3 regions of the Kineococcus gypseus genome follow, and region 2 is predicted to be linked to each of the others. Evidence: riboswitches for the same ligand, from Rfam matches in the RefSeq annotation. Region 2 holds a riboswitch; each other region holds the start of a gene.
The links. Region 2 has a riboswitch for thiamine pyrophosphate ahead of thiO (glycine oxidase ThiO). Riboswitches for the same ligand answer to the same signal wherever they lie in the genome.
Positions count from the first base shown of each region.

Region 1: it holds a riboswitch for thiamine pyrophosphate, as region 2 does, so the genes downstream of both, ACRYMN_RS13215 (ECF transporter S component) here and thiO (glycine oxidase ThiO) in region 2, are expected to answer to the same signal.
Region 3: it holds a riboswitch for thiamine pyrophosphate, as region 2 does, so the genes downstream of both, thiM (hydroxyethylthiazole kinase) here and thiO (glycine oxidase ThiO) in region 2, are expected to answer to the same signal.

Region 1 is NZ_JBJLRD010000032.1:23,568-32,961, reverse strand. Features, by position in the region: gene ACRYMN_RS13235 (DUF3616 domain-containing protein) at 1-372, shown strand, start outside; gene ACRYMN_RS13230 (DUF3616 domain-containing protein) at 315-644, shown strand; gene ACRYMN_RS13225 (CbiQ family ECF transporter T component) at 721-1,476, opposite strand; gene ACRYMN_RS13220 (ATP-binding cassette domain-containing protein) at 1,629-3,206, opposite strand; gene ACRYMN_RS13215 (ECF transporter S component) at 3,199-3,816, opposite strand; TPP riboswitch at 3,868-3,971, opposite strand; gene ACRYMN_RS13210 (hypothetical protein) at 4,042-4,182, shown strand; gene ACRYMN_RS13205 (DUF4235 domain-containing protein) at 4,198-4,491, shown strand; gene ACRYMN_RS13200 (NAD-dependent epimerase/dehydratase family protein) at 4,562-5,551, opposite strand; gene ACRYMN_RS13195 (APC family permease) at 5,796-7,391, shown strand; gene ACRYMN_RS13190 (urea amidolyase associated protein UAAP1) at 7,388-8,221, shown strand; gene ACRYMN_RS13185 (urea amidolyase associated protein UAAP2) at 8,338-8,958, shown strand; gene uca (urea carboxylase) at 8,960-9,394, shown strand, end outside.
Region 2 is NZ_JBJLRD010000042.1:13,101-22,494, reverse strand. Features, by position in the region: gene ACRYMN_RS15270 (EAL domain-containing protein) at 1-860, shown strand, start outside; gene ACRYMN_RS15265 (YdeI/OmpD-associated family protein) at 870-1,478, shown strand; gene thiE (thiamine phosphate synthase) at 1,506-2,186, opposite strand; TPP riboswitch at 2,219-2,328, shown strand; gene thiO (glycine oxidase ThiO) at 2,318-3,454, shown strand; gene thiS (sulfur carrier protein ThiS) at 3,451-3,696, shown strand; gene ACRYMN_RS15245 (thiazole synthase) at 3,693-4,502, shown strand; gene moeB (molybdopterin-synthase adenylyltransferase MoeB) at 4,553-5,701, shown strand; gene ACRYMN_RS15235 (ANTAR domain-containing protein) at 5,831-6,508, shown strand; gene ACRYMN_RS15230 (GAF and ANTAR domain-containing protein) at 6,552-7,853, shown strand; gene ACRYMN_RS15225 (CheR family methyltransferase) at 7,869-9,394, opposite strand, start outside.
Region 3 is NZ_JBJLRD010000009.1:78,994-88,387, forward strand. Features, by position in the region: gene ACRYMN_RS05205 (GGDEF domain-containing protein) at 1-1,353, shown strand, start outside; TPP riboswitch at 1,418-1,511, shown strand; gene thiM (hydroxyethylthiazole kinase) at 1,504-2,334, shown strand; gene thiE (thiamine phosphate synthase) at 2,331-2,999, shown strand; gene thiD (bifunctional hydroxymethylpyrimidine kinase/phosphomethylpyrimidine kinase) at 2,996-3,823, shown strand; gene ACRYMN_RS05225 (thiaminase II/PqqC family protein) at 3,820-4,527, shown strand; gene ACRYMN_RS05230 (LysR family transcriptional regulator) at 4,449-5,405, opposite strand; gene ACRYMN_RS05235 (epoxide hydrolase family protein) at 5,534-6,763, shown strand; gene ACRYMN_RS05240 (acetate/propionate family kinase) at 6,933-8,174, shown strand; gene pta (phosphate acetyltransferase) at 8,212-9,394, shown strand, end outside.

The DNA of each region.
Region 1 (9,394 bases), on a different contig from region 2:
CTGACCGCCGCCGTCCTCGGCGGGCGCGGGGACTCGCTGGCCGAGCTGCTGGCCGACGACGACCTGCTCGCCCCGTTCCTGTCGATCCCCAGCAAGGACAACGGCGTCGACGTCGAGGGCCTGGCCGTGCACGCCGGCGAGGACGGCGAGGTGCGCCTGTACGTCGGCTTCCGCGGGCCGGTGCTGCGCGGCTGGGCCGTCGTGGCCGAGCTGCGCCCGGAGACCGACCCGGACGACCCGCACCGGCTGCGCCTGTCGCGCTTCGAGGGGGTGCGCGCTACCGCCTGCACCTGCTGGACCTCGACGGGCTGGGCGTGCGCGACCTGTGCCCGCACGGCGACGACCTGCTCGTGCTGGCCGGGCCGTCGATGAGCCTGTCCGGGCCGGTGCGCGTGCACCGCTGGGTGGGCGCGGGCAGCACCGAGGTGGCCGGGGTGGTGCGCGCCGGGGACCTGCCGGTGGTGCTGGAGCTGCCCCACGGTCGCGGCGAGGACCACGCCGAGGGCCTCGCCGTGCTGCCGCCCGGCGCGCACGGCACCGAGCACGGCGAGCAGCTGCTCGTCGTGCTCGACTCCCCCGCCGCGCTGCGCCTGACCACCGAGCACGCCGTGCTCGCCGACGTGTGGGACCTGCCGCCGGCCTGACGCGCTGCGCGCCGCCGGGCCCGGGCGGTGCCCGGCCCCGGCAGCTCCCCTCGGCGCAGCGCCGTCACGACCGGCGTCAGGCCGGCGCGCCGAGCAGCGTCACGAGCAGCGGCACGGCCAGCACCGCCGCCCCTGCCAGCAGGCAGGCGGTGTCCGCCCGCCGCCAGGGCGCCGGCAGCGCCCAGGTGCGTCGGCCCCGCCCGGCGGCGCCGCGCGCGTCCATCGCCGTGGAGACCCGCCCGGCCCGGCGCACGGCGTCCACGAGCAGGCCGAAGGCCGTCGAGGCCAGCCAGCGCCCGCGCGAGAGCGGCCCGCGCCCCGGGCCCAGCCCCCGCGCCCGCCGCGAGGCGGCCAGCTGGTCCCACGCGTCGGCCAGCACGGAGAGCTGGCCCAGGGCCGCGACCACGGCCACCACGACCCGCCCGGGCAGGTGCAGCCGCTGCGCGAGGTGGTCGCCGGCCTCGCCGGGCTCCAGCCACGCCAGCAGCAGCGCGCCGGGCAGCACGAGCACCGCCAGCCGCAGCGCCGCCGTCAGCGCCGCCGTCAGCGGGTCGCCCCCGCCGGGCTCGCCGAGCAGCCACGCCGACCAGCCCACCGACAGCGCCCCGACCGCCCCCGGCAGCAGCCGGCGCGGCAGCGCCCGCCAGCGCTCGACGACCAGCGGCAGGCACAGCAGCTGGGCGGCCAGCCCCGCCGCGCCCGCCGCCCAGCCGGTCACGGCGAACGAGGCCGGCACCGCCAGCAGCGACAGGGCCAGCAGCGGCAGCGGGCCCACGTGCCGCACGAGGGGTCCGGGCCCGGCGCTGCGGCGCTGCGCCGGGGTGGGCGGCACCCCGTCCCCGTCGTCCTCCACACCCCGCACAGGCGCCCCCACAGGGTTGTCCCCAAGGCTGTGCCCACAGCTGTGGACAGAGCTGGGGACAGCGGCGCCGGCGGGGGCGTCGGCCGGGGCGTCGGCCGGGGTGCGGGCGAGGTGGTCCGCGCTCACGAGGCCCTCCTCGCCACCGGCCCCAGCGGCCCCACCGGCCCCACCGGCCCCACCGGCCCGGTGGCGCGGCGCCCGGCGCGCAGGTGCACCGCCGCGTCCCCGGCGGGGTCCAGCGCGCGCACGAGGTGCCCGTCGTGGCTGGCGGCGACCACCGCGGCGCCGTCGCGGGCGGCCGCGAGCAGCAGCCCGGCCACCACCGACCAGGTGGCGCGGTCCTGGCCAACCGTGGGCTCGTCGGCCAGCAGCACCGCCGGCCCGGCGGCCAGCGCCCCGGCCAGCGCCAGGCGGCGCTGCTCGCCGCCGGAGAGGCGGAACGGGTCCACCTCGGCGCGGTGGGACAGGCCCAGCAGCTCCAGCAGGGCGTCGGCCGTGACGGTGGGCAGCCCCAGCGCCGCGGCGCTCGCGGCCGCCTCGGCGCGCGCGGTGGTGCGCACGAACGCGTGCTCGGGCGTCTGCGGCACCCACGCCGAGCGCGCGGCCAGCTCCCGCGAGCGCCACCGCCACGGCTGCGGGGGCAGCCCGGCGGCCAGGGCGCGCGCGGCGCGCAGCTCCCCGGCGCTGGGGCGCACCAGGCCCGCCAGCACCGCCAGCAGCGAGGACTTGCCCGAGCCGCTGGTGCCCACCAGGGGCGTGGTGCGCCCGGCGGGCACGTCCACGTCCACCCCCGTCAGGACCGCGGCCGGCGCGGAGGGGCGCAGCCCGCGGCGCCGGCGCACCAGGCCCAGGCCGCGGCCGGTGAGGGCGTCGCCGGCCAGGGGCCCGCCGGCGGGCAGGCGCGGGGTCAGCAGGCCGGCGGGCACGTCGGCCGGGCGCGGCGCGGGCGCACCGGGCAGCCACAGCTCCCCCTGACCGGCGCCGGCGGTCAGCACCCGCGCCGGCGGGCCGTCCGCCGCGAGGCGCCCGTCGCGGCCCAGCAGCACGACGCGGTCCACGTGCGGCGCCCACCCGGCCAGGTCGTGGTCGACGACGACGAGGGTGCGCCCGGCGGCGGCCCCCAGCACGGCGGCGCGCACCGCCGCGGCGGTGGGGGCGTCGAGCATCGAGGTGGGCTCGTCCAGCAGCAGCACCCCGGGCAGCAGCGCGAGCACCCCGGCCAGGGCCAGTCGCTGGCGCTCGCCGCCGGAGAGGGTGGCCACCTCCCGCTCGCGCCCGGCGGTGAAGCGGGCCGCGGCGTGGGCGCGCGCCACGCGCTCCCACACCTCCTCGCGCGCCAGGGCGAGGTTCTCCGGCCCGAAGGCGGTGTCGCGCCCGGCGGTGGCGGCCACCACCGCGTCGAGGGGGTCCTGCAGCAGCAGCCCGGCGGCGCCGGGGCGGGCCGCGGCGCCGCCGACGAGGACCTCGCCGGCGGCCACCGGCTCGCCGCCGGGCGCCTCCTCCAGCACGCCGGCCAGCGCGCGCAGCAGGGTGGACTTGCCCGAGCCGCTGGGCCCGGCCAGCAGCACCCGCTGCCCGGCGGGCACGTCGAGGTCGACGTCGCGCAGCACGGGCGCGGCGGCACCGGGCGGGGTGACGACCAGCCCGCGCACCCGCAGGGCCGCGGGCGCGGCGGGCGCCGGGCGGACCGCCTCAGCCACGCCGGCGGTGCTCGTGGCCCGCGGCGAACGCGGACAGCGCACCGGCGCGGGCCAGCGCGCGCACCAGCGCCCAGCCGCCCAGGCCGGCGACCAGCGCGCCGGAGAGCGCGAAGAAGCCCAGGTAGACGAGCTTCCAGTCGAAGCCCCAGTCGGCGTAGTAGACGCTCCACTCGTAGGCGACGACCTCCAGGGCCGCGGCCAGCACCCCGCCGAGGACGGCGACGCCCAGGCTCCAGCGCCGCCACAGGAAGACCGCCACGGCGATCTCCACGCCCAGGCCCTGCAGCACGCCCGAGATGAGCACGCCGCCGCCCCAGCGGTTGCCCAGCAGGGCCTCGACGGTGGCGGCGACCACCTCCGCGAGCAGGGCCGCGCCGGGGCGGCGCACCACGAGGGCCGCCACGACGGCGGGCAGCAGCCACACGCCGGCGACCAGGCCGGCCAGGGGGGCGAAGACGTTGAAGGCCGGGCTGAAGACGTTGTACGCCTGGTCCCAGCCCCAGAAGACGACGCCGAACGCGACGCCGAGCACGGCGGTGGTGACGACGTCCACGGTGCGCCAGCGGCCGGCGGGGCGGCGCGCGGACTTCTGCAGCGAGGTGGTGCTCACGGTGTCCTCCCGGGTCCCAGGAGGGGGACCCGGGGCGCACGCGGCCCCGGATCGAGGTGGTACCCGACTCCCTACGCCGGTGCTAACCGGATCAGGTCGAGGGTCTGCGGCTGCCCGCACTCTCAGCGCCCCGCGGCGCTCCCCTGTCGTTCGCGGCACACCCTACCCCCCGGCACGGGTCCCGCGCCGGGCCGGCGCCGGGCCGGCGTCGGGGAGGATGGGGGCGTGCTGCGACACCTGCGTGGACCCGACGGCGGCCCCTCCCGGGGGGTGCGGCTGATCACCGTCGTGCTCATCGTGGCGCTGCTCGGCGCGGCCGCCACGGCGCTGCTGCCGGCGCTGCGCTGGTTCCTCGACCTGCTCTAGGGCAGGGTGCTCGCCATGAGCTCGATCATCTGGAAGCTGGTGGGTCCCGGGGCAGGAGTGCTCTCCGCCGCGGTCGCGAGCCGCGTGACGCGGAAGGTCTGGGTGACGCTGACGAAGAGCCCGCCGCCGGACAACCCGGAGGACCCGGACGTGGCGTGGAGGGAGGCGGTGGCCTGGGCGCTGGCCTCCGGGGCGATCATCGGCGTGACGCGCCTGCTCGTGGAGCGCCAGGCGGCGGTGTGGTACCGCAAGAGCTTCGGCGAGCAGCCCCCCGGCCTGGGCGCCGGGCGCGACGGCCGCGACGTCTGACAGCGCGCCGCGAGGCCCGAGGTCCGAGGTCCTCGACGCCTGGAGCCCTCGGCGCCCGCCGCGGCCGCGCTCAGCCCCAGCGGGCGGCGAGGCGGTCGTGGCGGGCGTCGGCCCCGGGGTCGGCGCGGCGCAGCCGCGCGGTCGCGTCGTGGTGCTCGACGATCTCCCGGGCGCCGGCGGTGAAGGTGGTGGTGGCCGCGAAGCCGGGCACCAGGCGCTTGACCTTGGTGTTGTCGAAGACCACCGAGTGCGCCTTGTCGCCCAGCAGGCTCTCCCCGCGGGAGGGGTCGTCGCGGGCGATGGCGTCGGAGGGCACGTGCACGAGCAGCGGCTCGTCCACCCCGGCGGCGCGCGCCAGGGCGCGGTGCACCGCGTCCCAGGTGAGGACCTCGTCGGAGGTGATGTGCACCGCCTCGCCCGTCAGGGCCGGCTCGCCCAGCAGGGGCACGAAGCCGCGCGCGAAGTCGGCGTGGTGGGTGAGCACCCACAGCGAGGTGCCGTCGCCGTGCACCACGACGGGCGCGCCGCGGCGCATGCGCTCCACGGCGCTCCAGCCGCCGTCCAGGGGCACCGAGGTGCGGTCGTAGGTGTGGCTGGGGCGCACCACCGCGGCCGGGAAGCCGTCCTCGCGCAGGGCGCGGGCCAGCAGCTCCTCGCAGGCGATCTTGTTACGGGAGTACTGCCAGAACGGGTTCCACAGCGGCGTGGACTCGGTGATGGGCAGGTGCCCGACGGGCTTGCGGTAGGCGGAGGCGCTGGAGACGAACCAGTACTGCCCCACCCGCCCGCGGAAGGTCTCCACGTCGGCGGCGACGTGCTCGGGGGTGAAGGCGAGGAAGTCCACCGCCACGTCGAACTCGTGCCCGCGCAGCGCCTCGCGCACGGCGGCGACGTCGCGCACGTCGGCCGTGAGCCGGCGCACCCCCTCGGGCAGGGGCCGCTCGGCCGCCGAGCCGCCGCGGTTCAGGACGGTCAGGTCCACCCCGCGCTCGACGGCCAGGGCCGCGCACGCGGAGCTGATGACCCCCGTGCCCCCCAGGAACAGCACCCTCAGCGCCACGCGCCCACCCCCGGCGTCCTCGTCGACCCGCTGCGCGCCGACGGCGCCGGCGACCGCGGCCCAGCGTAGGGCGCGACCGCCCCCCGCGCCGGTCGGGCGCGGTCGGGGCGGCGGGCGGGGGCCGGGCGGGTGCCGGGCGGGGTGCCGCGAAGTTCACAGCCGGGAAACACGCGCGCAACACGGCCCCACCACGCTCGTCGAGTACCTGTCGATCGACAGGAACCCCGCGCAGAAGGGCCGACCGATGACCGTCCCCCCACCACGCGCCACCCGTGAGCAGCCGGCCCCGGCGGGGGCGGCCGCGACCGACCTGCGGACCTTCGGCTACGGCCAGCGGCTGCGCCGCGACGTCGGGCCGTTCGCCTCCTTCGCCGCGGGTTTCTCCTTCGTCTCCATCCTCACCACGGTGTTCCAGCTGTTCGGGCTGGGTTTCAGCTTCGGCGGCGCCGGGTTCTTCTGGACGTGGCCGACGGTCTTCGCCGGGCAGCTGCTCGTCGCGCTCTGCTTCGCGGAACTGGCGGCGCGCTACCCCATCTCCGGGGCGATCTTCCAGTGGTCCAGCCGGCTGGCGGGCACCGACTTCGGGTGGTTCACCGGCTGGGTCATGGTCGTCGGCCAGGTGCTCACGGTGGCCACCGCGGCGATCGCGCTGCAGGCGGTGCTGCCCTCGATCTGGTCGGGCTTCCAGCTCGTCGGCGGACCGGGGGCGGACTCCGCCCCCACCTCCGCCACCGGGGCGCAGAACGCGGTGGTGCTGGGGATCGCGCTGCTCGTGGTCACCACCACGATCAACGTCGTCGGGGTGCGGCTGATGGCGGTGGTCACCTCCATCGGGGTGGCGATCGAGATCGCCGGGGTGGTGGCCGCGGCCGCCGCGCTGCTGCTCCTGGCCGAGCGCGGCCCGGCCGTGGTGGTCACCACCACCGGCGCGGGCGAGGGCGACTACACCTACCTCTGGCTGGCCAGCTCGCTGATGGCGGCCTACGTCATGGTGGGTTTCGACTCCGCGGGCGAACTGGCCGAGGAGACGCGCGACCCGCGCGCCACGACGCCGCGCACCATCCTGCGCGCCCTGGTCCTCTCCGGCGTCGGCGGGATGCTGCTGCTGCTCGGCGGGCTCGTCGCCGCGCCCAGCCTGACCGACGGCAGCCTCGTCGAGCAGGGCCTGGCGGGCGTGCTGCTCTCGCGCCTGGGCGACGTGCCCGGGCGGATCCTGCTGGTCTCCGTCGTGGCCGCCGTCGTCGTCTGCACGCTGGCGGTGCAGACCGCCGGCTCGCGCATGCTGTACTCGATGGCCCGCGAGCGCTCGGTGCCCTTCTCCTCCGTCCTCGGCCGCGTCTCGCCGCGCACCGGCAGCCCCGTCGGCGCCTCCGTGGTCGTCGGCGTCGGCGCCGCCCTGGCGCTGGCGGTGAACTGGGGCCAGAGCGCGGTGTTCACCGCGCTGGCCAGCCTGTGCATCGCGATGATCTACCTGGCCTACCTGGGCGTGACGGTCCCGCTGCTGGTGCACCGCCTGCGCCGCGGTGGGCTCGCCGGCGGGGTGGACGAGAACGGGCGCCCGCTCTTCTCGCTGGGCCGCTGGGGCGTGCTCGTCAACGCCGTCGCCGTCGTCTACCAGGTGCTCATGGTGGTGAACCTGGCCTGGCCGCGCGCGGCGGTCTACGACCTGACCGGCGGCACCTGGTGGCTGCGGTTCAGCGCGCTGCTGTTCATCGCCGGCACGCTCGCCGTCGGCGCCGTGGTGCACCTGCGCACCCGCGCCCGCCACGGCGGGCCCATCGTCCTGGGGGCGCAGCCGGCCGGCGCGTCCCGCACCGCACCCGTGGAGGAACCCGCGTGAGCCGCGACACCTCGACCGTCCTGGCCGCCCGCGACGACGCCCGCGCCCGCGGCGGCACCACCAGCGAGTTCATGCCGCACCTGCCGGCCTCCACCTCCCCGCACGCCCCGGCCGACGTGGACCGGGCCGACCTCACCTGGGCCGAGACGATCGCCCCCGGCGGGTACGCCTCCAGGGTGCTGGCGCGCGGGACGCGCCTGCGCCTGAGCGACGTCACCGGCGACGCGTGCGCGCACGTGCTGCTGTTCTCCGCGCTCGCCCCGTGGGAGCGCCTGAACGTCGCCGACACGCAGAAGGTCCCCTGGCAGGCGTACCTCGGCGAGGGCCACCCGCTGCTCTCCGGCGACGGGCGGGTGCTGGCCACCGTGGTGGCCGACGGCTCCGGCCGGCACGACGCGTTCTGCGGCACCACCTCCGACGCGTGGAACGAGCGCAGGTACGGCGACGCCGCCCCGGAGGGGCCCAGCCCCTCGGGCCGCTCGCTGCTGACCCTGGCCGCCGCCAAGCAGGGCCTGGGACCGCGCGACCTGGCGCCGTCGGTGTCGTTCTTCCAGGGCGTGCGCGTCGAGCCGGACGGCGCCTTCCGCTGGCTCGGCTCGGCCGGGCCGGGCACCTCGGTGGACCTGCTGGCCGAGCTGCCGCTCGTCGTGCTGCTGGCGAACACCGCGCACCCGCTGGACCCGCGCGAGCGCTTCACCGTCGGGCCGCTGCGCGTGCACGCCTGGCGCTCGCGGCCCACCGGGCCGGGCGACGCGCGCTTCACCGCCACCCCGGAGCTGCACCGGGCGTACCTGAACACCCTCGACCACGCGGAGGCGCGGGGCCTGTGAGCACCACGACGAGCAGCACGACGAGCACCGCACCGGCCACCGCGCCGGGCGGCGCGGCGGGCGGGACGACGGGCGGGACGAACCGGCGCGGGCAGCCGCTGGACTGGGGTTCGCCGATGCTCCCCGGACGGGTGGTGCGCGACGACCGCGTCGCACCGCGCGCGCCGTGGTCGGCGGTCGTGCCCGCCGGGCACGTGCTGACGATCGTCGACGTCGGCGGAAACCAGTCCGCGGACTGCCTGGTCTTCGCCGACGCCGACCGCACCGAGCGCTACAGCGCCCCGGACACCCTGGCCTGGCAGGGCAGCGCGTACGTGCGCGAGGGCACGGTGCTGCGCAGCCAGCACGGCCGCGCGCTGATGACGGTGGTGGGCAACGAGGTCCCGCGGCAGGACACGATCGGCGGCGCCTGCGGCAAGGAGTCCAACACCCTGCGCTACGGGTACCACACCGCCCACCAGCACGGCTGCCGCGAGAACTTCCTCGCCGAGGGCGCCCGGCACGGCCTGGGCGCGCGCGACCTCGTCTCGAACCTCAACTGGTTCATGAACGTGCCCGTCGAGCCCGACGGCGCCCTGGGCATCGTCGACGGCGCCTCCGCGCCCGGCAAGCGGGTGGCGTTGCGCGCCGACGTCGACGTCCTCGTCGTCGTCAGCAACTGCCCGCAGGTCAACAACCCGTGCAACGACTTCGACCCGACCCCGCTGCGGATGCTCGTCACCGCCCCGGAGGAGTGAGATGACCTTCGACACCCTCCTCGTCGCGAACCGCGGCGAGATCGCCCGGCGGGTCGTGCGCTCCGCGCGCGCCCTGGGCCTGCGCACAGTGGCGGTGTTCTCCGACGCCGACCGCGCCGCGCCGCACGTGCGCGAGGCGGACACCGCGGTGCGCCTGGGCCCGGCCCCGGCGCGCGAGTCGTACCTGCGCACCGACGCCCTGCTGGAGGCGGCGGCGGCCACCGGCGCCGGCGCGGTCCACCCCGGCTACGGGTTCCTCTCGGAGAACGTGGACTTCGCCCGGGCGTGCGAGGCGGCCGGGCTGGCGTTCGTCGGGCCGACGCCGGAGCAGATCACCGCCTTCGGCAGCAAGCACACCGCCCGCGAGCTGGCCACCGCCGCCGGCGTGCCGCTGCTGGCGGGCACCGGGCTGCTGGCCTCGGTGGACGAGGCCGTC
Region 2 (9,394 bases):
TGGCGATGCTGCAGGACCTGCCCCTGGACGAGCTGAAGGTGGACCGCCGCTTCGTCGCCGGTGCGCTGCGCGGCGGCGGGGACGAGGCGATCGTGCGCGCCGTGGCGCAGCTGGCGCAGCGCATGGACCTGGAGGTGGTCGGCGAGGGGGTGGAGGACGAGGCCACGCGCACGCTGCTGGCCGAGATGGGCTACGACCTGCTGCAGGGCTACCACTTCAGCCGCCCGGTGCCCGCCGAGCAGGTCGAGCTCCTGGACTTCACCGCGTCCACCCCGGCGCCCGCGTCCGCGTCCGAGGGGCCCGCGCCCGGCGCGCCGGACCCGGCGGCGGAGCGCGCCCGCGCCCGCTCCGCCGACCGGCACGCCGCCGCCGCGGGACCGGAGGACCCGGTGCTGCGCGAGCTGAGCGCCATCGCCGCGCGCGTGGCCGAGGTCCCCGCCGCCGCGGTCACTTTCGTCGGGGAGCGGGAGCAGCACGTCAGCGCCACGGTGGGCCTCGCGCCCTTCACCGGCCCGCGCGAGCGCAGCTTCTGCCGGCACGCCCTGGACGCCGGTGAGCTGCTGCAGGTGCCCGACACCACCCTGGATGCCCGCTTCCGCGACCTGCCGATGGTCACCGGCGGCCCGCGGGTGCGCTTCTACGCCGGCGCCCCCGTCACCGACGCCGCCGGGCACCTGCTGGGCACCGTGTGCGTGCTCGACCAGCGACCGCGCACGCTGAACAGCACCCAGCAGCAGACGCTGCGCGCGCTGGCGCGCGCCGCCGGCGCGCACCTGGGCTCCCTGGCGGCCCCCGCCCCGCCCGCCGTCCCCGCCCCGGCCCCGGGCGGTGTCGGCGGTGGTGTCGGGGGCGGCACCTAGCGTGGAGCCGTGACCGGGAGCGGGGAGCTTCAGGAGCTGGTCGTCGCGGACGCCGCCGCGCTGCGCGCGTGGCTGCTCGAGCACCACGCCACCTCGCCGGGGGTGTGGCTGGCGCTGGGCCGCAAGGGGGGCACGGTCACGTCGCTGACGTGGCAGCAGGCCGTGGACGAGGCGCTGTGCGTGGGCTGGATCGACGGGCAGGGCCGCAGGCGCGACGAGCACACCTCGCTGGTGCGCTACACCCCGCGCGGGCCGCGCAGCGCCTGGTCGCAGCGCAACGTGGCGAACGTGGCCCGCCTCGAGGCCGAGGGCCGGGTGCTGCCGGCGGGCCGCGCGGCGGTGGCCGCGGCGCAGGCCGACGGGCGCTGGGCGGCCGCGTACGCGCCCCCGTCGGAGGCCGAGGTGCCGGACGACCTCGCCGCCGCGATCGCCGCCGACCCGGCGGCGCGGGCGATGTTCGAGGTGCTCACGAGGACGAACCGCTACGCCCTGATCCACCGCCTGGGCTCGGTGAAGCGGGCCGAGACCCGCGAGCGCCGCATCGCGCAGTTCGTCGCGATGCTCGCGCGCGGTGAGACCCCGTACCCGCAGCGCGCCCGGCCCGCACCGCCGTCCTGACCGCGCCCGGCTCAGCCGGCGGCCGGCTCAGCCCGCGGCCGGTCCCGGCAGCGCGCGCAGCAGCGCCGCGACGGCCCCGGCCGGGTCGTCCGCCTCCGTCACGGCCCGCACCACGACGACCCGCCGCGCGCCGGCGTCCACGACCTGCTCCACGGTGGACGGGTCGATGCCGCCGATGGCGAACCAGGGGGTGGCGCCGGCGCTCGCGGCCGCGTGGCGCACCAGCTCCAGGCCGGTGGCCGCGCGGCCGGGCTTGGTCGGGGTGGCCCAGGTGGGGCCCACGCACGCGTAGTCCACGTCCGCGTCGGCCACCGCGGCGTCGAACTGCGCCGGGGAGTGCGTCGAGCGGCCGATCACCGTCGCCGGCCCCACCAGGGGCCGCGCGGCCGCCGGCAGCAGGTCCCGCTGGCCCAGGTGCAGCACGGGCGCGCCGGCGGTGGCGGCCACGTCGGCGCGGTCGTTGACGGCGTGCAGGCGCCCGTGGCGGGCGGCCGCGGCGGCCAGCACCTGCAGCAGCTCCAGCTCCTCGGCCGCCTCCAGGTGCTTCTCGCGCAGCTGCACGACGTCCACGCCGGCGGCCAGCACCGCGTCGAGGAACTGCTCCAGGTCGCCCTCGCGCCGGCGCGCGCCGGTGCACAGGTACAGGCGGGCGGCGCGCAGCGCCGCCCGCGGGTCGGTGGTGGCGGGGGTCCCCGGGGCGCTCGGCACCCGCGCGAGTGTGCCAGCAGCCGCAGGTAGGGTGAGCGCACCACGGGAGCCCGGGATCGCGGGCTGAGAGGGCGAGCGCACTCGCCGACCGTCGAACCTGCTCCGGGTCGTGCCGGCGGAGGGAGGGTGCCGTGCTGACGTGCGACGTCGTCGTCCTGGGGGGCGGCGTGGTGGGCACCGCGTGCGCGTGGCGGCTGGCCGAGCGCGGCCGCTCCGTGGTCCTGGTCGACCCCGACCCCGGCGAGGGCGCCTCCCGCGCCGCCGCCGGGATGCTGGCCCCCGTCAGCGAGCTGCACCACGGCGAGCACGACCTGCTGGGCCTGGGGCTGCTGGCCGCGGAGGGCTTCGCCCGCTACGCCGCCGAGGCGGCCGCCGCCTCCGGCTCGCCCGTCGCGCACCGCGCCTGCGGCACGCTCGTGGTGGCCCTGGACGCCGGCGACCGCGCCCGCCTGGCCGACGTGCGCCGCACCCAGGAGCGCCTCGGGCTGGACGTGCGGGCCCTCAGCGGGCGGGAGTGCCGGCGCCTGGAGCCGCTGCTGGACCCGGCCGTCTCCGGCGGGACCCTCGTGCCCGGCGACCACCAGGTGGACCCGCGCTCGCTGCTGCGGGCGCTGCGCACGGCCGCCGGGCGCCGCGGTGTGCAGGTGCTGCCCGCGCGGGGGGAGGTCCTGCGGGTGGGCGGGCGCGCGGTGGGCGTGCGCCTGGCCGGCGGCGGGGAGGTGCGCGCGCCGCTGGTGGTGCTGGCCACCGGGGCGCGCGCGCAGGCCCACGCGCCGGTGCGCCCGGTCAAGGGGCAGGTGGCGCGGCTGCGCATGCCCGAGGGGGAGCACGTGCTGCAGCGCACCGTGCGCGGCGTCGTGCGCGACCGCGACGTCTACCTCGTGCCGCGCGAGGACGGCGAGCTCGTCGTCGGCGCCACCAGCGAGGACCGCGGCTTCGACGAGACCGTCACCGCCGGCGGCGTGCACGACCTGCTGCGCGACGCGCAGGCCCTCGTGCCGGCCGTGGCGGAGCTGGAGCTGGTGGAGGTGCTGGCGCGCTCGCGCCCCGGCTCGCCCGACAACCTGCCGCTGATCGGGTTCGGCGAGGTGCCCGGGCTGCTGCTGGCGGTGGGCCACCACCGCAACGGGGTGCTGCTGTCGGGGGTGACGGCCGACGCGGTCGCCGACCTCGCCGACGGCGTCGAGGTCCCGCCCGAGGTCGCCGCGTGCGACCCGGGCCGGTTCGGAGCGCGGGCCGCGGCCCGCGAGGAGGTGGGGGTGCGGTGAGCGGGTTCGAGCGGGCGGTCCTGGCGGAGCAGCTGGAGGTGCTGGTGAACGGCGAGGCGCTGCGCGTGCCGGACGGCGCCAGCGTCGCCGACGTGGTGGCGGCCTTCGCCCCCGGGCTGGAGGCCGGGCGCGGCACGGCGGTGGCGCTGGGCGAGGAGGTGGTGCCCGCCGGGGCGTGGGGGTCCACGCCCGTGGCGGCGGGGGACCGCCTGGAGCTGGTGCGGGCGGTGGCGGGCGGGTGAGCGCGCCGACGCTGCGCGCCACCGCGCACGACCCGCTGACCATCGCCGGGCGGGAGTTCACCTCCCGGCTGATCACCGGCACCGGCGGCGCCGCCAACCACGACGTGCTCGAGCGGGCGCTGCGCGCCTCGGGCACGGAGCTGACCACGGTGGCGCTGCGCCGGGTGGACCCCGCCGCGCGCGGCTCCCTGCTCGACGTGCTCGAGCGCGCCGGCGTGCAGGTGCTGCCCAACACCGCCGGGTGCCGCACCGCGCGCGAGGCGCTGCTGACCGCGCGCCTGGGCCGCGAGGCGCTGGGCACCGACTGGGTGAAGCTGGAGGTCGTCGCCGACGAGGAGACCCTGCTGCCGGACGCCGTCGAGCTGCTCGACGCCGCCGAGCAGCTCGTCGACGACGGCTTCACCGTCCTGGCCTACACCAACGACGACCCCGCGCTGGCCCTGCGCCTGGAGCGCGCCGGCTGCGCGGCCGTGATGCCGCTGGGCGCGCCCATCGGCACCGGCCTGGGGATCCTCAACCCGCACAACATCGCCCTCATCGTCGAGCGCGCCTGCGTGCCCGTCGTCCTCGACGCCGGCATCGGCACCGCCTCCGACGCGGCCCTGGCGATGGAGCTGGGCTGCGACGCGGTGCTGCTGGCCACCGCCGTCACCCGCGCCCACGACCCGGAGCTGATGGGCACCGCGATGCGCCACGCCGTGCTGGCCGGGCGCGCCGCGCACCTGGCCGGGCGCGTCCCGCGGCGCGCGCTGGCGCAGGCGTCCTCCCCCTGGCAGGGGCTGGCGCAGTTCGGGGAGGGCGCGTGAACCCCCCGTCCCCCGCGTCCCCCCCGTCCCCCGCGTCCCCCGGCCCCCTGGTGGAGCCCGCCGCGGAGCTGACCGGCGAGGAGCGCGCCCGCTACGCGCGCCAGCTGCTGCTGCCGGGCGTCGGCGAGCTGGGCCAGCGGCGCCTGAAGGCCGCGCGCGTCCTCGTCGTCGGCGCCGGCGGGCTGGGCTCCCCGGCGCTGCTGTACCTGGCGGCCGCCGGCGTGGGCACCCTCGGCGTCGTCGACGGCGACGACGTCTCGGAGTCGAACCTGCACCGGCAGGTGCTGCACGGCACCGCCGACGTCGGCCGGCCCAAGGTGGACAGCGCCGCCGACGCCGTGGCGCGGCTGAACCCCCTCGTGCGGGTGGTCACGCACCCGGGGCGGCTGACGGTCGAGAACGCCCTGGAGGTCGTCTCCGGCTACGACCTCGTCGTGGACGGCTCCGACAACTTCGGCACCCGCTACCTCGTCAACGACGCGTGCGTGCTGGCCGGGGTGCCGTGGGTGTGGGGGGCGGTGCTGCGCTTCGACGGGCAGGTCGCGGTGTTCTGGGACGGGCGCGGGCCCACCTACCGCGACCTCTTCCCCGCCCCGCCGCCGCCGGGCACCGTGCCCTCCTGCGGCGAGGCCGGCGTGCTGGGCGCGGTGTGCGCCGCGGTGGGCTCGGCGATGGTCACCGAGGCGCTCAAGCTGATCACCGGCGCCGGGCGCAGCCTGCTCGGGCAGGTCCTCGTGCACGACGCCCTGGCGGGCACGTGGCGCTCCCTGCGCCTGGCGCCGGACCCGCGCCGCGCCCCGGTCACCGCCCTCGAGCCCGTCGAGGGGGCGCCGGACCGCGAACCCTCCCCCGAGGCGGCGGGCGCCGACGGGGCGGACGCGCCGGACGTGCCGGAGGTCGAGGCCGCCGAGCTGGCGCACCGCCTGCGCGAGCGCGCTGCCGGCCGCGACGGCTTCGTGCTGGTGGACGTGCGCGAACCCGACGAGCACGCCGCGCACGCCATCCCCGGCTCGGTCCTGGTGCCGCTGGCCGAGCTGCTCGCCGACCCCGCGCGCGTGCCGGCGGGGCAGCCGGTGGTGCTGCACTGCGCCGGCGGCACCCGCTCGGCGCGGGCGCTGCGCGCGCTGCGCGGGAGCGGCCGCGACGACGTCGTGCACCTGCGCGGCGGCATCGCCGCCTGGGACGCGGCGGGCGCGTGACGCGCCGCCGGCGAGACGGCCCGCCGCCCCGCCGCTAGCCTCCCCCCACGGGCGGCGGCCCGCGGTCGCACCCCGGCCGCGCCCGCCGGCCCCGCCGGCCCGCCTGTCCCCGGAGGGGAGGATCGACGCGTGGACCCGCTGACCGAGCAGCCCGCGGTGGAGACCGGCTGCGAGCTGCCCGTCCTGCTGGACACGGCCCGCCGCGACGCGGCCGAGCTGCGCGCCGAGCTGCACGAGGCGGGCGAGGCGGTGCGCTCGCTGGCCGAGGACCTCGCCGTGGCGCGCGCCCGCAGCACCACCGCCGCCGAGCGCAGCCGCGCCGCCGCGGCGAGGGCGTGCGCGGCCGTCGAGCGCGCCCAGGAGCTGAGCGCGCAGGTCGCCGAGCGGCTCCGGCGGGCCGAGGCGGTGCGCGCCGGGGCCGCCGCGCGCGCCGAGGCCCTGCACGTCGAGGTCGAGCACCTGACCACCGCCCTGCGGCGCCGGCCGTTCGTCGAGCACGTCGTCGGCATGGTCATGCTCAGCCTGGGCTGCGACGCCGACGCCGCCTGGCGCGCGCTGTCGGTGTTCTCCCAGCACACCAACCGCAAGGTGCGCGACCTCACCGACGCGCTGGCCGCCCGGGTCGCCGCCGGTGAGGACCTGCCCGAGGAGCTCCTGGCGGCGCTGCGCCTGCTGCACGCCGCGGAGCAGGCCCGCGAGCACGCCCCCGACCGCGGGGAGGGCCGTGGGCAGGACCGTGCGCGGGGCCGCTCCCAGCGCCGGCGGCCGCACGACGGGCGCGCGAGCGGGTCGGCCCCGGTACCCTGACCCCGCACCCAGCAGCGGTGCTCGCACGAGGCCGGGAGGCGACGTGAGCAGCCAGGGGGACGAGGCCGTCCGGTCCGCGGGCCGGGCGGGGGCGGGCACCCGCGACCCCGAGCTGCTGCTGGAGCGGTTGCAGGTGGTCAGCGAGGAGCTGGCCGTCGCCGACGACGAGCTCGCCGCCCAGCAGCGCGAGATCGACGACCTGCTGGCCCGCGAGGTCGCCGCCCGCGAGGTGCTGGCCACCGTCGTCGCCAGCGTGCCCGTGCCGTTCCTGAGCACCGGCGCGGCCGGCGCGGTGACCAGCGCGAACCGGGCGGCCGCCGACCTGCTGGGCGTGCCGGCCCCGCGCCTGGTCGGCAAGCCCGTGCAGGCCTTCGTCGTCCCCGCCGACCGCTCCCGCGCCCGCACGCTGCTGTCCACCGCCGCCACCCGCGGCAGCGCGGCGGGGGAGTTCACCCTCGCCCCCCGCCACGGCGCACCGGTGGCGGTGCGCGTCGTCGTCACCGCCGCCGCGCCGCGCACCGCGCCCGCCGCGGCGCTGACCTGGGTCCTGGCGCCGCGCGGCACCGACACCGGCGAGCGCGCCGACCGCGACGCCGAGCAGGCGCTGCAGGCGGTCGCGGGCCTGGCCGCCCTGCCCGTCGGCGAGGCCGGCACGCACGAGGTGCTCGCCGCCGTCGCGGCGCTGGCCACCCGCGCCCTGCCCGGCGCCTCGTGGTCCAGCGTGCTGCTGGGCGACCCGCGCTCGCCGCGCGAGAGCGCCACCGACTCCGAGCAGGCGCAGGCCTTCGACGGCGCCCAGTGGAGGGCCGACCAGGGCCCGTGCCCGCAGGCGTGGGCCGACGCCGCGCCCGTCACCTGCACCGACGTCACCGCCGACCCGCGCTGGCCGGCGCTGGCCGGGCCGGCCGCCGCCACGGCGGTGCGCGCCGTCCTCGCGCTGCCGCTGCGCATCGAGGAGGAGGTGGTCGGGGTGCTGGGCGTCTACGGCCCCGCCGGCGCCGACCTCACCGGCGCGCGCGACCTCGAGCGCGCCCTCGTCTTCGCCCGCGCCGCCGAGGCGGTCCTGCAGGACCTGCGCCGGGTGGAGGAGCTGCGCTCCACCGCCGAGCACCTGCGCACCGCGCTGGGCTCGCGGGCGACGATCGACCAGGCGAAGGGGGTCGTCGCCGCGTGGATCGGCTGCGGCGTCGAGGAGGCCTTCACCGCCCTGACCACCCTCAGCCAGGACCGCAACGTCAAGGTGCGCGACCTCGCCGCGCTCGTCGTCGCCGACCCCTCGCGCCGGGAGCTGGTGCCGCTGCTGGCCGCCGCGCACGAGCGCGCGCAGCGGCGCGCGGCCGGCTGAGGCGCCGGGGCGGCCTCAGCGGGCGTCGGGCTCCGGCCCCTGCTGCTCCATGACGACCAGCGCCCCGGCGGGGGTGCCGGGGGCGCCGGCGAGGGCGACGACCGACACCTGCACCCGCACGGGGCGCCCGCGCCGGTTCACCGCGTCCAGCACGGCCTTCGACTCCTCCCCCTCCGCCAGCGCCGCGCGCACCGCCGGGGCCACGGCGTGCAGGGGCAGGCCGATGTCGAGGTTGAGCAGGTGCTGGCCGGCGGCCTCGTCGGCGCGCACCCCCCACAGGTCGGCCGCCCACGCGTTCCACACCGTGACGCGCATGTCGGCGTCGACGACGGCGACGCCGACGCGCAGGCCGGCGAAGACGCCCTCCATGTAGGCGTTCAGGGCGCTGACCTCGTCGGTGCGCAGCCGCAGCTCGTGGTTGGAGCTCTGGAGCTCGTCGTTCATCGACTGCAGCTCCTCGTTCATCGTCTCGAGCTCCTCGTTGGTCGAGTGCAGCTCCTCGTTGGTGGTCTCCAGCTCCTCGACGGTGGACTGCAGCTCCTCGTTGGTGGTCTCCAGCTCCTCGTTGGTGGACTGCAGCTCCTCGTAGGCGGTCTCCAGCTGCCGGTGCGCCTCCTCCAGCTCGTCCTGCAGCTGCCGCGAGCGGCTGACGTCGACGAAGACGACCGCCGTGCCCAGCACGTGCCCCTGCGGGCTGCGCAGGGGCACGACCTGCACGTCGAACCACTGCGGCGGGGTGCGCGGGCGCTGCACCTGCACGTCGCGGATCCACACGGTGCGCCGCTGCGCGTGCGCCTGCTCCACCGCCGAGCGCAGCTCCACCGGCCGGTAGGAGACCTCCAGGTCCTGGAAGGGGCGCCCCGCGTCGGCCGCCGTGGTGCCGAACAGCGCGTCCGCGCGGTGGTTAGACAGCACCACCCGCCCGGCCTGGTCGAGCACGATCTGGGCGAGGGGGCTGGCCGCCAGCGCCTCCGCGCGCAGCCCCGCGTCGTCCGCGGAGGAGGCGTGGGGCACCGGCACCGCCGTGGTCGTGCGCGCCGACGGGCGCGCGGCGCCCAGCCGCCGGAACAGGCGGTTCTTCAGGTCCACCGGGGCGAACAGCGCGCTCTGGCTCAGCAGCATCTCCGCCTTGCCGAGGAAGAGCACCCCGTCGGGCTGCAGCGAGTAGTGCAGCCGCTCGGCGATGCGCGCCTGCGCCTCGGCGGTCAGGTACATGAGCGTGTTGCGGCACGTCAGCAGGTCCACGTGCGAGATGGGCGCGTCCTGCACGAGGTCGGCGCGGCCGAAGATGACCGAGCGGCGCAGGTCGGGGCGGAAGACGTACCGGTTGCCGTGCTGCTCGAAGTACTTCTCCCGCAGCTCCGGCGGCAGGCTGCGCACCTCGCGCTCGGCGTAGGCGGCGGTGCGCGCGTGGGCGAGGGCCTCCTCGTCGACGTCGGTGGCGTAGATCTTCACCCGCTCGCGGAACGCCTCCGGCCCCAGCGCCTCGGCCAGGCAGATCGCGATCGTGTAGGCCTCCTGCCCGGAGGCGCACCCCGCGC
Region 3 (9,394 bases), on a different contig from region 2:
CGCTGCGCGCCGCGCGCCGCGCGCCCGGCCGGTGCCGAGCGCCCCCGCTGGGCCGAGGGCACCGCGGTCTTCGCGCTGACCGCCGCCGCGTACGCGGCGCAGTTCGCGCCCGTGGGCGGCCTCTCGCTGGTCTTCCTGCTGCCCGTGCTGACCGTGTGGGCGGCGCTGCGCTGCTGCAGCCGCACCGTCGTGTGGCACTGCCTGCTCACCGGCACCGCCGCCGTCGTGCCCACCCTGCTCGGCCACGGCCCGTTCGCCGGCGTGGCCGACCCGGCGCTGCGCGCCCTGGTGGTGCAGGCCTTCGCGTGCGTGACGGCCGTCATCGGCCTCGTGCTCGCCCTGGGCCGCGACGAGCGCGACGCGCTGCTGGCCGACGTGCGCGCCCGCGCGGAGGAGTCGCGCCGGCAGGCCGAGAGCGCCGAGCTGCTCAGCGGGGCGCTGCGCTCCCTCAACGCCGCCGAGGACGCCCGCGAGGTGCTGTGCGAGGTGACCGCCCGCACCACCGGCGCCGACGCGGTGCACCTGGTCGAGCCCGACGGGCGCGGCGCGCTGGTCACCCGCGCCGTGTGGGGCGAGGGCGCCACCGCCCTCTCCGTGCCCGCGGGCGAGGGGGGCGCGCTCACCGAGGCGTTCCGCAGCGGCGAGCCGCGCTTCGAGGTCGGCCCGCCCGCCCTCCCCGGCGCCGCCTCGGCGGCCCACCAGCCGATCACCACCGCGGGCGGGCGCACCGCCGGGCTGCTCGTCATGTGCTGGCGCGAGCCCCTGGCGGAGCTGCCGGCCCCCGCGCGGGCGCTGGTGTCCGTGCTGGCGCTGGAGGCCGCGCACGGCATCGAGCGCGCCGACCTGCTCACCCAGCTGGCGCTGGCCGCCGAGCGCGACCCGCTGACGGGGCTGGCCAACCGGCGCCGCTGGGACGAGACGACCGCGCAGGAGATCGCCCGCGCCGTGCGCTCGGGGCTGCCGCTGTCCTTCTGCCTGGTCGACCTGGACCACTTCAAGCGCTACAACGACACGCAGGGCCACCTGGCCGGCGACGCGCTGCTGCAGGAGTTCGCCACCGCCGCCTCCGGGTGCCTGCGCGAGGTGGACACCCTGGCGCGCTGGGGCGGGGAGGAGTTCGTCCTGGCGCTGCCCGGGTGCAGCGCCGCCGGGGCGCGCGCCGTGGCCGACCGCATCCGCGCCGTCGTCCCGCGCGGGCAGACGTGCACGATCGGCGTCGCGCAGTGGCAGCCCGGCCTCAGCGCCGCCGAGGTGATCGCCCTGGCCGACCTGGCGCTGTACGAGGGCAAGGCCGCCGGGCGCGACACCACCGTCGTCAGCGACGTCGCCCTGCCCGGCGCCGTCGCGCGCTAGCCGCCCCCGCCCTCCCCGCCCCTCCCGCCCCCTCCCGGGGGCGCGCCGCGCCGGTGCTAGGTTCGCGACCGACACGGGGTGCCCCGCGAGGGGCTGAGATCACACCCGTCGAACCTGACGCAGGTAGTGCTGACGAAGGGATGTCACGGCGTGGGAGCCGTCAGTACCCCCGCGCGCCCGAGCGCGCAGCAGGTCGCGGACGTCCGCGACGCCGTCGCCCGCGAGCACCCGCTGGTGCAGTGCCTGACGAACTCGGTGGTCACCACGATCACCGCGAACGTGCTGCTGGCCGCCGGTGCCGCGCCCGCGATGGTCGACAACCCCCGCGAGGCCGCGCAGTTCGCGCGCCTGGCCTCCGCGGTGCTGGTCAACGTCGGCACCCTGGACGACGAGCGGGCCCGCGCCATGGCGCTGGCGGCCGAGGCGGCGCGCGGGGCCGGCACCCCGTGGGTGCTGGACCCCGTGGCCGTCGGCGGGCTGGCCTTCCGCACCTCGGTGGCCCGCGAGCTGCTGCAGCACCGCCCGGACGTGGTGCGCGCCAACGCCTCCGAGGTGCTGGGCCTGGAGGGCTCCGGCACCGGCGGGCGCGGGGTGGACTCCACCGCCGGCGCCGAGGACGCCCTGGCCGCCGCGCACCGCCTCGCCGAGCGCACCGGCGGCGTCGTGGCCGTCTCCGGCGAGGTGGACGTCCTCGTGCACGGCGGGCGCGAGGTGCGCGTGCGCGGCGGCTCCCCGCTGCTGACGCGCACCACCGGCGCCGGCTGCGCGCTGGGCGCGCTGGTCGCCGCGTGCACCGCCGCGGCCGGCGACCCGCTGCTGGGGGCGGTGACCGCGCACGCCCACGTGGCGCTGGCCGCCGAGCGCGCCGCCGCCCGCGCCGGCGGGCCCGGCTCCTTCGCCGTCGCGTGGGTCGACGAGCTCGACGCCGTGGACGCCGCCGCGCTGCGCGCCGACGTCGAGCGCGGCGGGCGGCTCGCGTGAGCGCGCGCGTGCCGTCCACGCGCGTCCCGTCGCTGTACCTGGTCACCGACAGCGCGCTGTGCGGGCCGCGCGGGGTGCCCGCCGTGGTGCGCGCCGCCGTCGCCGGCGGGGTGGACGCGGTGCAGGTGCGCGAGAAGGGCGCGAGCGACCGCGACCTGCTGGCCCTGGTGCGCGCGGTGCAGGAGGTGCTGGAGGGCACCGGCGTGCCGCTGCTGGTGGACGACGCCGTGGACGTCGCGCTGGTCGCCGGCGCCGACGGCGTGCACCTGGGCCAGTCCGACCTGCCCGCCGAGGACGTGCGCCGCCTGCTCGGCCCGCAGATGCTGCTGGGCCTGTCCGTCTCCACCGTCGAGCAGGCGCGCGCGGTGCCCCCCGGCGTCGTGGACCACCTCGGCGTCGGGCCCGTGCACGCCACGCCCACCAAGACCGACGCGGCCGCCCCCCTGGGCGCCGGGGGCGTGCGCGCCGTCGTCGAGGCCGCCGCCGGCACCCCGTGCGTGGCCATCGGCGGGATCGGCGCCGCGAACCTGCACGAGCTGCGCGGCACCGGCGTGGCCGGGGTCTGCGTCGTCTCCGCGGTGTGCGCGGCGCCCGACCCGCGCGCGGCCGCCTCAGCCCTGCGCGCCGCGTGGGCCGCGCCGTCCGGTGCGGGGGTGGCCCGGTGAGCGCGCGCGTCGCCTTGAGCGTGGCCGGCAGCGACCCCAGCGGGGGAGCGGGCGTGCAGGCGGACCTGAAGACGTTCGGCGCGCTCGGCGCCTACGGCACCGCCGTGCTCACCGCGCTGACCGCGCAGAGCACCCGCGGCGTCGCCGCCGTGCACGTGGTGCCCGCCGCGTTCGTGCGCGAGCAGCTGGAGGTGCTGCTCGACGACGTGACCGTCCACGCCACCAAGACCGGGATGCTCGCCGACGCGGCGATCACCCGGGCGGTGGCCGCCGTGCTGCGCGAGCGCCGCCCCGGCCCGCTCGTGGTGGACCCCGTCATGGTCGCCACCAGCGGCGACCGGCTGCTGGACGCCTCCGCGGTCGCGGCCGTGCGCGACGAGCTCGTGCCGCTGGCGGACCTGGTCACCCCCAACGTGCCCGAGGCGGCGGTGCTGCTGGGCGCCGAGCCGGCCCGCGACGAGGAGGAGGTCGCCGCCCAGGCCGAGGAGCTGATGCGGCGCACCGGCACCGCGGTGCTGCTCAAGGGCGGGCACCTGCACGGCGAGGAGAGCGTCGACGTGCTCGCCGAGCCCGGCGGCACCCACCGCGTCGCGCGCCCCCGGCTGCGCACCCGCAGCACCCACGGCACCGGCTGCACCCTCTCCTCGGCGATCACCGCCGTCGCTGCGCGCGGCGAGGGCGTCCCGGCGAGCTGGCTGCCGCTCGTGCAGGAGGCGCGCGACCACCTGCAGGGCGCGCTCGCCGCGGCCGACGCCCTGCGCGTCGGCTCCGGCAACGGCCCCCTGGACCACTTCTTCGCCCACCACCGGGAGCAGCGCCCGTGAGCTTCACCGACGAGGCGTGGGCGCGCACCGCGCACCTGCGCGCCGCGATCGACGGCTGCCGCTTCCTGCGCGAGCTGGGCGCCGGCACCCTGGACCCGGCGGTCTTCCGCCACTACCTGGAGCAGGACGCGCTGTACCTGGCCGGGTACGGGCGGGCGCTGGCGCTGCTGGCCGCGCGCGCCCCCGACGTGGCGGCGGCCGCGTTCTGGGCCTCCTCCGCGCAGGGCGCTGCCGTCGTCGAGACCGCCCTGCACGCGGACCTGCTCGGCTCCGGGGCGCTGCCGCCGTCCGAGGCGGCGGGCGGGGGAGCGGTGCTCGCCTCGCCCACCACGCAGGGCTACGTCTCCTACCTGGTGGCCACCGCGGCCACCGCCCCGTACGCGGTGGCCGTCGCGGCGGTGCTGCCCTGCTTCTGGGTCTACGCCGACGTCGCGCGCCGCCTGGCCGGCTCGGCGGCGGCCGTCCTCGACGCCGGCGCCGAGCACCCCTACGCGCGCTGGATCGCCGCCTACGACGCCGAGGGCTTCCACGCCTCGGTGGCCACCGCCCGCCGCCTGGCCGACGAGGCCGCCGCCGCCGCGGGCGACCCCGCGCCGCTGCACGAGGCGTTCGCCACCGCCACCCGCTACGAGTTCCTCTTCTGGGAGACGGCCCTGGACCGCGAGGGCTGGTCGCTGCCGCTGACGGCGCCCGTCCCGGCCTGACCCGCCCGGCCGGTGGCGGGGCGCGGCGCGAGCGCGTCGGCCAGGCGGGCCACCCGCGGGTCGTCGCCGCCGGCCAGGCACAGGTCGAACGAGGGGGCGGCACGCAGCGCGACGGGCACGCACCGCGGCGAGCGCGGCGGCGGGGGAGCGATGAGCAGGGCGATCCCGGCGCCCGCCTCGACGAGGGAGACCGCGGTGGGCAGGTCCCACGCCTCGTGCACGTCGCCGGCCCGTCCGTCCGCCGCCCCGAGCCAGAGGTCGATGCCGCGCCGCAGCCCCGGTGCCTGCGCGCGCGGGTGCAGGACGAGCGGTTCACCGGCCAGGTCCGCGCGGGTCAGGGCGGGACCGCCCGCCAGCCGGTGGGCGACGGGGACGAGCGCGACCAGCGGGTTGCGCGCCAGCAGGCGCAGCGCCAGGCCCGTCAGGCGCTGCCCGCTGGACGCCGGCCTGAGCAGTCCCGCGTGCAGCTCGCCGGTGAGCAGCGCGGGCACCTGCTGCCCGGTGGTCAGGGCGCGCAGCTCCACGCCGACCCGCGCGCCGGCCGCCGCGGCCAGCAGGCGTGCCGTCCAGCCGCGCGCGGCGGAGGGCACGTACCCCACGCGCAGCGGCGGGGGGTCGTCGTGGTGCTCGCGCAGGCGCCGGGCGGCGCGGTCCACGGCATCCACCGCGGCGCGGTAGTGCTCGACGACCAGGGCGCCCGCCGGCGTGGGGCGCGGCGGGCGGGCGGAGCGGTCGACCAGCTCGCAGCCCGCCTCGGCCTCGATGCGGGCGACGCGGCGGCTGACCGAGGGCTGCGAGATGCCCAGGTCCGCGGCGGCGGCGCCGAAACCTCCGCCGTCCAGGACGGCGAGCAGGGCCCGCAGCGCGTCGACGTCCACCGGACCTCCATGCGTGGTGCGTATGTGAGCGGTGAGTCTATGCATTGGACGGACCGCGCTCCCGTCCGCTGCGCTGTCCCGCGTCCGCACGCCGAGGACCACCACGAGCAGCAGGAGCGAGGACCACCGTGCCCACCCGTGCCTTCCCCCTGACCCCCGAGCCCGTCCACGTGCCCGACGAGGTGCTGGACGACCTGCGCCGGCGCCTGCGGGCGACGAGGTGGTCGCCGGGCGCCGCCGACGAGGACGGCCGCTACGGCGTGCGCCGCGGGCTGCTGCAGGAGCTGGTCACGCACTGGGCGGACGGCTTCGACTGGCGCGCCGCCGAGGAGAGGATCAACGCCTACGAGCACTACCGCGTCGACGTCGACGGCGTCCCGGTGCACTTCATGCGCAGGCCGGGCACCGGGCCCGACCCCGTGCCCCTGATCCTCAGCCACGGCTGGCCCTGGACGTTCTGGCACTGGTCCAGGGTCGTCGATGCCCTGGCCGACCCGGCCGCGTCCGGCGGCGACCCCGCGGAGTCCTTCGACGTCATCGTGCCCTCGCTGCCCGGGTCGGGCTTCTCCACGCCGCTCGGCCCGGGCCAGGTCGTCAGCTTCTCCAGGATCGCCGACCTCTGGCACGAGCTGATGACGGGCGTGCTGGGGCACCGCAGGTACGTGGCGGCCGGGTGCGACGTGGGGGCGCTGGTGACCGGGCAGCTCGGCCACGAGCACGCCGACGAGCTGATCGCCCTGCACATCGGCTCGGCGCAGAAGCTGACGCTGTTCAACGGCGACCGCGCCTGGGACCTCTCCGGCGGACGCCCGATCCCCGAGGGGCTCCCGCCGGCCGTGCACGAGAGGGTGCTCGAGTTCGACAGGCGCTTCGCGGTGCACCTGGCCGCCCACGTGCTGGCCCCCGCCACGCTCGCCCACGCCCTGGCGGACTCACCCGCGGGGATGCTCTCGTGGGTGCTGGAGCGCTGGGCGAACTGGTCGGACTGCCACGGCGACGTCGAGAGCGTCTTCCCCCGCGACGACCTGCTGACGCACGCCACGATCGTCTGGGCCGGCGGCGGGATCGGGACGTCGATGCGCACCTACGCCGACAACAACCGCTACCCGTGGACGCCCTCGCACGACCGGTGGCCCGTGGTCGAGGCGCCCACGGGCATCACGTTCGTCGGGCACGAGGACCCCCCCGGCGTGACCGGCGCCGAGGCGCGCGTCGAGGACTTCCTCCGCGGCGAGCGAGCCGCCTGGTACCACCACGTGAACGTCACCGCCCACGAGCGCGGCGGCCACTTCATCCCGTGGGAGCTGCCGCGGGAGTGGGTCGACGACCTGCGCCGCACCGTGCGCGGACGCCGCTGAACCCCGCCCGCCCCCCGACCCCACCCGGCCCCCCGCCCGGGCTCCGGCCTGATCCGCCGGTCCGGCAGGGGTCCGGCGGGGACCCGGCGGGTGCCGCGCCGCGGTCCGTGCCAGGCTCGGGGCGCACCGGCGACCACCCTGGCCGCCGGCCGGGGGAGGGGTGCGCGCGGTGTCCGAGCAGTCCAGCACGGGCGGGTCCGGCGGTTCGGTCGTGGTGGTCAACTGCGGCAGCTCCTCGGTGAAGCTGGCGCTCGTGGACCCGGTCACCGGTGAGCGGGCGCTCTCGTGCCTGGGCGAGCGCCTGGGCACCCCCGACGCGGTGGTGCACTTCACCACCGCCGCCGGCACCCGCACCATCACCCCGGCGGCCACCACCCACCGCGGGGCGCTGGCGCACGTGCTGCAGCGCCTGCTCGACATGGACCTGCCGCCGCTGCTGGGCGTGGGCCACCGCGTCGTGCAGGGCGGCTCGCGCTTCCGCTCCTCGGTGCGCGTGGACGAGCACGTGCTGCGCGACATCGCCGAGCTGTCGGCGCTGGCCCCGCTGCACAACCCCGCCAACGTCGCCGGCATCGAGGCCGCCCGCGCCGTGCTGCCCGAGCTGGAGCACGTCGCCGTCTTCGACACCGCCTTCCACCAGACGATGCCCGAGCACGCCTACCGCTACGCCGTGCCGGCGCGCTGGTACGAGGAGTTCGGCGTGCGCCGCTACGGCATGCACGGCACCAGCCACCGCTTCGTCAGCGCCCGCGCCGCCGAGGTCCTGCAGCGCGACGCCGGCGCCGACCCGCGCGCGCTGCGCCTGGTCGTGGCCCACCTGGGCAACGGCTGCAGCGCCACGGCCGTGCTCGGCGGGCGCTCGGTGGACACCACGATGGGCCTGACGCCGCTGGAGGGGCTGGTCATGGGCACCCGCTCCGGCGACCTGGACCCGGCCGTGGTCGAGCTGGTCGCCGAGCGCACCGGCGCGAGCGCCGCGGAGGTGGTGCGGCAGCTGAACTCCTCCTCGGGCCTGCTGGCGCTGTCGGGGCTGTCCAACGACGTGCGCACCCTGACCCGCGAGGCCGCCGGCGGGCACGCGGGCGCGCGGCTGGCGCTGGAGGTGTTCACCTACCGCGCCGCCAAGCACGTCGCCGCCCTGACCGTCGCCCTCGGCGGCCTGGACGCGCTCGTGCTCACCGGCGGCATCGGCGAGCACGCCGCGGGCGTGCGCTCGGCGCTGCTGGGACGCCTGGCGCACCTGGGCCTGGTGGAGGACCCCGACGCCAACGCCGCGCACGGGCGCGGGTCCACCCCCGCCGGGCGCATCACGCGCGAGCGCGCCGACGGCGGGCCGCTGGCGCTGGTGGTGCCCACCGACGAGGAGCTGCTCATCGCCCGCGACACCGTCGAGCTCGTCCGGCAGCGCTGACCACCGCACCGACACCCCGACCCGAGAGGAGCCCGCGGTGCCCCGCACCCTGCTCGTCGTCCCCACCGGCCACGGCGCCGGCCTGACCTCCACCTGCCTGGGCCTGGTGCGGGCGCTGGACGCGCGCGGCGTGGCGGTGGGCTTCCACAAGCCGCTGGCCCAGCCCGGCCGCGGCGCGGGCACCGACCGCTCGGTGGCGCTGGCGCGGCTGACCACGGGCCTGCCGGTGGCCGACCCCATCGCCGCGTCCACCGTGGTCGAGCGGCTCAGCCGCGGCGACATCGACGACCTCATGGAGGAGGTCGTCGCCGCCGCCGAGGGCGTGCTGGCCGCCCACGACGTCGTGGTCGTCGAGGGCCTGGCGCCCTCGGCCGAGCAGGTCTTCTCCGGCCGGGTCAACACCGCCCTGGCCACCGCCCTGGACGCCGACGTGCTGCTGGTGGGCTCGGCCGGCCCGGACGCCTCCGACCCCGGGGCGCCCGAGCGCATCGCCGAGGACATGGCGGTGACCGCCGGCACCTACCGGGCCGGGGAGGCGCTGCGGGTGGTCGGCGCCGTCGTCTCGCGCTGGCCGGTGCCCGCCGACCCCGCGGACGCCGTCACGCGCGTGGCGGCGCTGCGCGCGGCGCTGGAGGGCCACGGGGTGCCGCTGGTGGCGGCCGTGCCCTTCCGCACCGAGCTGACGTGGCCGCGGGTTGGGGACCTGGTGCGCGCCCTGGACGTCGACGTCGTCACCGCCGGCGAGCAGCAGCGGCGCGTGAAGGAGGTCGTCGTCGCCGCGCAGGCGGTGCCCGGGATGCTGCCCCTGCTGCGCGAGGGCCGGCTGATCCTCGTGCCCGGCGACCGCCACGACGTCGTCATGGCCGCCTGCCTGGCCGCCCTGAACGGCAACCGCCTCGCCGGGCTGCTGCTGACCGCCGGGGTGGGCATGGACGAGCGCGTCGCGGAGCTGACCCGCGCCGCGGCCGCCACGGGCCTGCCGATCCTGCGCACCGCGCGCAGCACGTACGCCACCGCCACCGCCGTGAACCGCCTGGACCCGGACGTGCCCGCCGACGACGCCGAGCGGGCCCTGGCGGTGACCACCACCGTCGCCGACGCGCTGGACCCGGCGTGGCTGGCGGGCCTGCCGGCCACCGCGCACACCCCGCGCCTGTCGCCGGCGGCGTTCCGGCGGCGGCTGACGACGCTGGCCGCCGAGCGGGTGCAGCGCATCGTGC